Regions from separate parts of the Natranaerovirga pectinivora genome, predicted to be linked through region 1. Evidence: predicted binding sites of a transcription regulator. Region 1 holds the regulator's gene; each other region holds the start of a gene.
What was found. The regulator HrcA, encoded in region 1, represses chaperone genes, less so after heat shock. The targets are predictions, from matches to a motif close to TGTTAGCACTCNNNNNNNNNGAGTGCTAACA.

Region 1 (3,293 bases):
TCCTAAATAGCTTTCTGCATCTGATTTTAATTTTTGTAGTACCATTGCAGATATTTCTTGTGGTGAGTATTTTTTATCATCTATTCCTACTCTATAGTCAGTACCCATATGTCTTTTTATAGATATTACTGTTTTATCTGGATTAGTAATTGCTTGCCTTTTTGCTGGCTCACCAACTAATCTTTCACCTGATTTACTAAAAGCTACTACAGATGGCGTTGTTCTTGCCCCTTCTGAGTTAGCAATTACTACTGGTTTTCCACCTTCCATAACTGCAACACAAGAATTTGTTGTTCCTAAGTCTATACCGATTATTTTACCCATTATATAATTCCTCCTTAATTTTTATATAAAGTAATTTAACTTATATTTCAAGGATACTTAGCTTTCAATAAGCTAGTAACCGTTTTGGCTTTAGTTTGCTACTTTTACCATACTATGTCTTAAAACACTATCTTTGTACATATAACCTTTTTGTAACTCTTCAACCACTACATTTTCTCCTGCTGAGTCATCCTCTGTATGCATTACTGCATTATGAAAATCTGGATTGAATTCTTGACCTACAGCCTCAATGATCTGTACACCTGATTCATTTAACATATTTAAAAACTGTTTATAGATCATCTCAATACCTTGAGCAAAGCTATTGCTTTTTTCTTCTTCTGGTAGAGCGCCTATAGCTCTTTCAAAATTATCAACAATAGGCAGAATTTTTTCTAAGACATCTTTCGTTGCTCTATGATATGTTTGTAATTTTTCTTTTTCTGTTCTTTTTCTAAAGTTATCAAACTCTGCAAGAGTACGTTTGTACCTATCCATATACTCTTCTAGTTTTTTATCATTAGATGCCTCTTCACTATCTTGTGATATTTCTTCTACATTTTCTTCTATTGTTTCTTCTGTTACTTCTTCTGTTGCTTCTTCTGTATCATTTAGTATTTCTTCAACTTTACTATCTTCCTTTTTAGCCAAAGTAACTCATCCACCTTTCACTTTATTGGTTGTTCCATAATTTTTCCATTTGATTCATCATGTATTTAAGCATAGATACAACTTTTACATAGTCCATTCGTTTAGGCCCTATAATACCAAGGGCGCCTATTGTATCCTCACCTAGTTTATATGTAGTTGTTATAAAACTACAGTCTTCTAGCGTTTTAATACTATTCTCATTCCCAATAAAAATCTTAATCCCATTATCAAGATTTTCCATTCCTTCTGTGATCATGGATAATATTAATTTTTTCTCTTCTAAGGTGTATATTAATTCTGCTGCTTTATCAATATCACTAAACTCTGGACACTTTAAAATATTTGTTGTGCCACTTGTATATAAATCTATTTCATCTACTGATTCAACTGTTTTTACTATTGCTTCTAAAACACCATTAATGATTTCACTGTAAATGCCGACTTTGTTTTTTAACTGTTGTATCAAATCAAGATTAATCTGCTGAATATTTAATCCTTGTAAGTTTTTATTTAACAGATTATTTATTTTTGTTAAAACATCTTGCTCTATAGGGATGTTCACCATTAACAAATGATTTTTTACTATATTACCTTCTACTACGATAACCGTAAGAATATTTTTCTCATCTAATAACATTAATTGAATTTGTTTTAACTTCGTTTGTTTATAATGAGGCGTTGTCACTACTGTTGCATAGTTGGTATTAATAGCTAATAACTTTGCAATCTCTTGAAGTAATGTTTCAATTCTATCACTACGTTCTAGTAGAATTTCTTGAAATATTTCCGTAGGAAACTCCTTTAATTTCATTAAATGGTCCACATATAACCTATACCCTCTGTCTGAAGGAATTCTTCCTGCTGAAGTATGAGGTTGCATAATAAGACCCAATTCTTCTAAGTCTGACATTTCATTCCTTACAGTTGCGGAACTTATTCCTAAATCATACTGCTTAGAAATAGTCCTGGAACCCACTGGTTCTGCTGACTCTAGATAATTCAATATTATCGCTTGCAAAATCTTAATTTTTCTATCATTAAGTTCCATAGATTTCACATCCTTCTAGAAAAAAGTGAATCAGTCATTTTGTCATTGTTAGCACTCGACTTATGTGAGTGCTAACTTTTGATTTTAAAATATCACTTGAACATCAATTTGTCAAGTGATATTTGGAATTTTTTATGTTTTTTTACAAAGACTTTATCTTTCCTTATGCTGTATTCGCTCCAATTTGGTTAATGAGGACACATATTATATCTGGCGTCGACCGGCTGAAAGGAAAGGCAGCCAGATATATTATATGCGTCCTGATTAACACCACTAAAAACACCCTACCCACTAAAAGGACTACAATAAAAATTCACTTAAAACATAATTACTAAGATCAATCCCTTTAGCAGTTAATTGAATTTTATCTTTATCATTATTTATTAACGCTTTCTTTTCTAATTCAAGAATAACGTCCCCATATACATCTTCAATAAATATATTAAATCTAATTCTAAAGTCCTCTTTGGAGACACCTTTTATTAATCTAAGACCCAAAAACATAAACTCTTCCATAAGGTCTTGCTCACTTAATACACTTTCTTCTACTCTAATTGCAGAAGGCTTATTAGAATAATTAATATAATCCTTCATATTATCCGTATTTTTATACCTAACCTGATTCATATAAGAAGCAGCACCCAAACCTAATCCTAAATATTCCTTCCCCGTCCAATATACACAATTATGATAGCTTTCGTGATTCTTTTTAGCATAATTAGAAACTTCATACTGAAAGTAATTGTTTTTCTCAAGAATATTCTTAGTTACCCTATACATTTCTCTTTCTATGTCCTCATTAAGGTAGTCAATATCTCCACTTTCATATAATTTATGAAAAGGTGTACCCTCTTCAATAATAAGGCTATAACAAGATATATGTTCAGGATTTTTATCAATAACTGTTCTTAATGTTTTTTCCCATTTTTCAAGAGTAAGCTCAGGCAAACCGAATATTAAGTCAATACTAATATTATTATAGCCTACTTCTCTTGCCATATTATAGGTATCTAAAAACTTTTCATAATTGTGTATTCTTCCTAGTTTTTGAAGAAATTCATTATCCGTTGATTGTAACCCTATACTTAATCTATTAATTCCTATTTCTTTATAGGTTATTAATTTTTCAACATCTACTGTTCCAGGATTCACTTCTATTGTAATTTCTATATTTTTATCTAGTGTAAAGTTTCTTTTAATCTCTTCAAATACCATCCTAATATGCTCTTTAGAGATGACAGAAGGTGTTCCTCCACCTAGAAATATGCTT
Region 2 (3,293 bases), on a different contig from region 1:
CCATTTTAGAACAAAGTGGCAATATAAGTGTATTAAAAAAGTATCAATACATGACACCGACAACAGAAGATTTAAATTTGGTTTTTAAATCTATATGTCTTCCTACGACATTAGTGCTAGATGGAGAAGTTTTAACAGAACATCTTTATAAAATTGGTTATGATGAAAAATGGTTACGCAATGAAATAGATCGGTTTGGAATAAACAAAATTGAAGATGTGTTTTATGCAGACTGGAAACAAGATGAAGGCATACATGTAATTCCAAGAAATAAAACAAAGTATTTATAGTACCTTACTAGATTTTAATTAAGAGTAAAAGAATATTTTTTTACCATTCTATAAATAATAATATAGAGAAAATAAATTAAGAAAGGAAAATATAGAATGGATAATAATAAAAATAGAATAAAAGAAAGACCCAAAAGCAATGCAGAATTAAGAAAAATGAAACCTAAAGAAAATGCTGATCTTGGAATTATTGATGGGAACAAAATCTCCCAAGGAGATCATAATAAAAATTAAAGAATGAGGTGTTATAATGGATGAATCAATAATCAATAATTTACCCCAGCAAGGGTCACAAAAAAGCAGAAAAAGAAGTGGGTTAGAAAGTGACCCAGGAACTAAGAAAAAAACAGATTTACAAAAACATTGGGATAAAAATAATAAAAGTTATCAATCGAAAGAAAGATAAACAAGACAAAGAATCTGAAAGAGTCATCTTTTGGGTTCTTATTTACTTTATGGTAATATAATCTTTTATTATTTCATATACTTTCAAGGTTAATATATTATTTATATGCAAAAAAGACTATTCTAAAATATTAAAGATTGGTTTGAACTAAAAAATAAGAACGGGATTTTATTATTTAATAAAAACATATAAAATAATTATAAAAATGGAGAAAACAGGAGATATTCTAAGGTAATGAACAATAAATACCAAATGAGGCATATTTTAACCGTTTGTAAGGTTTGCATTAAAATTATGATTTTAATAATATTATAATTGAAATTAGCACTCATTAAACAAGAGTGCTAACAAACAGATTTAGATAATTAAAAGGAGGTTTTCAAATATGAAATTAGTACCTTTAGGTGACAGAGTTGTTATTAAACAATTAGAGGCAGAAGAAACTACAAAATCAGGTATTGTATTACCTACTCAAGCAAAGGAAAAACCACAACAAGCAGAAGTGGTAGCAGTTGGACCAGGTGGTTTAGTAGATGGCAAAGAAGTTCAAATGCAAGTAAAAGTTGGAGATAAAGTAATTTACTCTAAATATGCAGGAACTGAAGTAAAATTACAAGATGAAGAATTAATCGTTGTTAGACAAAACGATATCTTAGCAATTGTAGAATAATAAATATAAGGAGGATTTCAAAATGGCAAAACAAATTAAATTTGGAGCTGAAGCAAGAGCAGCATTAGAATCAGGTGTAAATCAATTAGCAGATGCAGTAAGAGTTACCCTTGGTCCAAAAGGAAGAAATGTTGTTTTAGATAAAAAATATGGTACTCCACTAATTACAAATGATGGTGTTACTATAGCAAAAGAAATTGAGTTAGAAGATGAATTTGAAAACATGGGTGCTCAATTGGTTAAAGAAGTTGCTACAAAAACCAATGATGTTGCAGGGGATGGAACAACTACTGCTACAGTATTAGCCCAAGCTATGATTCAAGAAGGTATTAAAAACATTGCAGCAGGTGCTAACCCAATCATCTTAAGAAGAGGTATGAAAAAAGCAACTGACAAAGCAGTAGAAGCAATTAAAAATATGAGTAGTACACTTAATGGTAAAGATCAAATTGCAAAAGTTGCAGCTATTTCAGCAGGTGATGATGAAGTAGGAAAATTAATAGCTGATGCAATGGAAAGAGTATCTAATGATGGTGTTATAACCATAGAAGAATCAAAAACTATGGAAACAGAATTAGATTTAGTTGAAGGTATGCAATTTGATAGGGGTTACTTATCTCCATACATGGCAACGGATATGGACAAAATGGAAGCACTTTTAGATGATCCATTCATCCTTATTACAGATAAAAAAATAAGTAATATTCAAGAAATATTACCAGTGTTAGAGCAAATTGTTCAATCAGGTTCAAAATTATTAATTATTGCTGAAGAAGTAGAAGGTGAAGCTTTAGCAACATTAGTAGTTAATAAATTAAGAGGAACATTCTCTTGTGTTGCTGTTAAAGCACCAGGATTTGGTGATAGAAGAAAAGCTATGTTGCAAGATATTGCAATTTTAACAGGTGGTACTGTAATATCTGAAGAAGTTGGCTTAGAACTTAAAGAAACAACTTTAGATATGTTAGGAAGAGCAAAATCAGTAAAAGTTCAAAAAGAAAATACAATCATCGTTGACGGTGCAGGAGACAAAGCTGATATCGATGGAAGAGTTAAACAAATAAGAATGCAAATCGAAGAAACTACTTCTGATTTTGATAAAGAAAAATTACATGAAAGACTTGCAAAATTAGCAGGTGGTGTAGCGGTTATCAAAGTTGGTGCAGCTACAGAAACAGAAATGAAAGAAAAGAAATTACGTATGGAAGATGCATTAGCAGCTACCCGTGCAGCAGTTGAAGAAGGCATTATTGCTGGTGGTGGAACGGCTTATATCCACGCTAGCAAGGAAATCGCATCAATTTTAGATGAACTAGAAGGTGATGAAAAAACTGGGGCTAAAATAATTCTTAAAGCTTTAGAATCACCACTTCGTCAAATTGTAACAAATGCTGGATTAGAAGGATCAGTAGTTGTTAACAAAGTAAAAGAAGAAAATTCTAATATAGGATTCGATGCATTAAACGAAACGTATGTAGATATGGTTAAAGTAGGCATTATTGACCCTGCTAAAGTAACAAGAAGTGCATTACAAAATGCAACATCTGTTGCATCAACACTTCTTACAACTGAATCTGTTGTTGCAGATATTCCAGTAGATGAGCCACCAATGCCAGGTGGAGCACCAGGAATGGGTATGATGTAATTGTAATACAAAAAATAAAAGTCCGTAATTGGACTTTTATTTTTTTTGTGTTATAGAAATCTAATAAAAACAGTAGAAAAGGGTATAATTATTATGGTTAAAGCTAAAGTTTAGTTATTATAACCAAAGCAATAAATTATTTAATGGTTATTTATACAGGAAATGAAATTTTTAAAAAATAAACTTGCAATAGCATGTACTTTTGCTTTATAATGATAAAGTGAAAACATAAATATAAAGGAGTTACAGCAATGTAAACTCTATAATAAAAAAACAATAGAA
Region 3 (3,293 bases), on a different contig from region 1:
CTAATCTAGACAATAACGCATTGCTTCTTTTTATAAACTTAGTCATCGCTTCTGGTTGTAAAGGCTTATGGCTAAGAAGTGCTAGATCGTATAATTGCTCACAAATCATAGTAATATCTTCTAGCTTTGTTTCGTTAGTGTTGTTATCTAGTAAATATTGTACTAGTGAATTCTTTTTATTTAAAACCAATGTTTCATCACTTGGCATATTGCCACCCAAACCAGCAAAGCCATACATCTTACTCATTTCTTGCATACGTCTTGATTCTTCAGATAAGATGATCATTGAAGAAAGGTCTATGTTTTTCAAGGATTCTACTTTAACTTTCAGATTTTCATTTGCCAATGCTTTTCTAAATAAATTCTCCAATGTTTCTGTTGCAGGTTTTAATTCTTCTTCATTAGAGTCTTCTTTTAAGGAATCGGATAAATCAGAGTCAATACGTGCAAATTTCACATCTTTTTCTTGTGACTCTATATGACTGATAAATGGTTGGTCAATGGAATGGCTAAGAATTATAGCATCCATTTCATTTTGCTTAAACAATTCTATATATTGAGATTGTTGTTGTTCGTCTGTTACATAGAATACTTTGTCTTTATTCTTTTCTTTGTTTTTCTCAATATAGTCTTTAATAGAGATATATTCACCATAAATACTTTTGTAAATTAGAATATCTTTTACTTTAGAGTAGAATTTATCGTCTTTTAATGAACCGAACTTTACAAATGGGTGAATATCATCCCAGTATTTTATAAAGCTTTCATTCTCAGTTTTATACAATCCAGTTAATTTGTCTGCTACTTTTTTAGTAATGTAATCAGATATTTTTCTTACAAAACCATCATTTTGTAAAAAGCTTCTTGATACATTAAGTGGTAAGTCAGGACAATCAATTACTCCTTTTAATAGAAGTAAAAACTCAGGAATGACTTCTTTAATATTATCTGCTACGAAAACTTGGTTGTTAAAGAGTTTGATTCTTCCTTCCATATTCTCATATTCATTATTGATTTTTGGGAAGAATAGAATACCTTTAAGGTTAAATGGATAATCCATATTAAGGTGAATCCAGAATAAAGGCTCTTTAAAGTCCATAAATACTTTTCTGTAAAATGCTTTGTATTCTTCTTCAGTACAATCATTTGGATGCTTTAACCATAATGGGTTTGTATCATTTAAAGGTTGTGGTTCTTCTGTTTCTTCTTTAGTATCTGTTTCTTTTTTAGTTTCCTCTTCATTTTCATTAATAAAGAAAATATCATAAGGCATAAAAGAACAGTATTTTTCTATGGTTGATTTTAGTGGGTACTCTCTAAGGAATTCTTTTCCTTCATCACCTATATGTAAGGTAATTGTTGTACCTCTTTCAGTACGTGTGCCTTCACTTAAAGTGAATTCTGTACCCCCATCACATTCCCATTTAACAGGTGTTGCACCATCTACATATGATAGAGTGTCAATTGTAACAGTGTCAGCAACCATAAATGCTGAATAAAAACCTAATCCAAAATGTCCAATGATTTGTTCTTGATTTGCTTTGTCTTTGTATTTATTTAAGAAATCTTCTGCTCCTGAAAAAGCAATTTGATTGATATATTGTTTGATTTCATCAGCAGTCATACCAAGACCATTATCAATGATTTGTATGGTTTTGTTATTTTCGTTAAGCTTTACTTCAACTTTAAAGTGGGTGTTATCAGGTATTGTGTATTCACCCATTATATCTAGTTTTTTTAATTTTGTAATTGCGTCACAAGCATTTGAAATAAGCTCTCTAACAAAAATATCATGATCAGAGTACAACCATTTCTTTATAATTGGAAAAATATTTTCGCTATGAATTGATAAACTTCCATTTTCATTAATCATTAAGTTCCCTCCTAATATAATAAAATTTCTTCCATTAATATAATAATATTACTAAATTACTGTGTCAAGAGAAAATTAGCACTCATTTCATTAGAGTGCTAACAGAATTGTATAGAAAAAAACTTATATTTTTTATCAAATTATATTGACACCTAATTGAAAAGGTGTATAATAAAGTTTAGTTTAACTAAACTATAAGTTTAGTGGTAGTATTTTAAATGTAAATTAGAAATGTTTTTAATAGAGAAAATGAGGAAAAAAGGTGTAATATGAAGATAGGACAAAAAATAAAACGTTTAAGAATGCAAAAAGGATTAACCCAAGAAGAGCTTGCAGATCGTTCGGAATTGTCAAAAGGCTTTATTTCCCAATTAGAAAGGGATTTGACATCTCCTTCTATTGCGAGTCTTATTGATATTTTACAATGTCTTGGCTCTAATCTAAAAGATTTCTTTAATGATATAAAAGACGAACAGGTAGTTTTTAAAAAATCGGATTACTTTATAAAAAATGATGTTGAACTAAAAAATGAAATACAATGGATTATTCCAAATGCTCAAAAAAACAGTATGGAACCAATCCTTTTGAATCTTGAGCCAGGGGGATCAACATTACCAGATTATCCACATGAAGGAGAAGAGTTTGGTTATGTATTAAATGGAAGTATCGCCATACACATAGGTAGTGAGATATATAAAGCAAAAAAAGGGGAATCTTTTTATTTTGTGCCTGATAAAACCCACTTTGTAGAAAATACAGGTAAGATTGTGGCAAGTTTGATTTGGGTAAGTTCTCCACCAAGTTTCTAGAAATTTTTTAAAATAGAGGGGGATTTATTTTGAATGATAAAATTATAGATTTAGTCAATATAGCTAAATCATTTGACGGAACGAAGGTATTAGAGAATCTTAACCTTTATATAAGAAGAAATGAATTTTTAACATTACTTGGACCAAGTGGCTGTGGTAAAACCACTACTTTACGCATTATAGGTGGGTTTGAAAGCCCTGATAGTGGTCAAGTTATCTTTGAGAATAAAGATATAACAAAAGCCCCTCCTTATGAGAGAAAAGTGAATACGGTATTTCAAAAGTATGCATTGTTTCCACATTTAAATATAGAAGAGAATATTGCATTTGGATTAAAGTTAAAAAAGATGGGGCAAAAAGAGATAAAAGAAAAAGTAGAATATGTACTTAATCTAGTTAATCTAAAAGGATTTGAAAAACGTTCTATTAATTCATTAAGTGGTGGTCAACAACAAAGAATTGCTATAGCCAGAGCCATTGTAAATGAACCAGAGGTATTGCTATTAGATGAACCACTAGGGGCCCTAGACTTAAAATTAAGGCAAGATATGCAATTAGAACTTAAAAAGCTTCAAAGAGAGTTAGGCATTACATTTATTTATGTGACCCAT

Region 2: the regulator HrcA is predicted to act here: its motif matches at 1,016-1,046, upstream of EDC18_RS06815 (co-chaperone GroES).
Region 3: the regulator HrcA is predicted to act here: its motif matches at 1,947-1,977, upstream of htpG (molecular chaperone HtpG).

The regions. Positions count from the first base shown of each region.
Region 1 is NZ_SMAL01000001.1:171,462-174,754, reverse strand. Features, by position in the region: gene dnaK (molecular chaperone DnaK) at 1-324, opposite strand, end outside; gene grpE (nucleotide exchange factor GrpE) at 415-975, opposite strand; gene hrcA (heat-inducible transcriptional repressor HrcA) at 998-2,023, opposite strand; gene hemW (radical SAM family heme chaperone HemW) at 2,324-3,293, opposite strand, start outside.
Region 2 is NZ_SMAL01000003.1:435,989-439,281, reverse strand. Features, by position in the region: gene EDC18_RS06820 (DUF421 domain-containing protein) at 1-290, shown strand, start outside; gene EDC18_RS14555 (hypothetical protein) at 387-524, shown strand; gene EDC18_RS14550 (hypothetical protein) at 541-696, shown strand; gene EDC18_RS06815 (co-chaperone GroES) at 1,082-1,366, shown strand; gene groL (chaperonin GroEL) at 1,389-3,011, shown strand.
Region 3 is NZ_SMAL01000005.1:107,452-110,744, reverse strand. Features, by position in the region: gene htpG (molecular chaperone HtpG) at 1-1,873, opposite strand, end outside; gene EDC18_RS08675 (helix-turn-helix domain-containing protein) at 2,143-2,682, shown strand; gene potA (spermidine/putrescine ABC transporter ATP-binding protein) at 2,712-3,293, shown strand, end outside.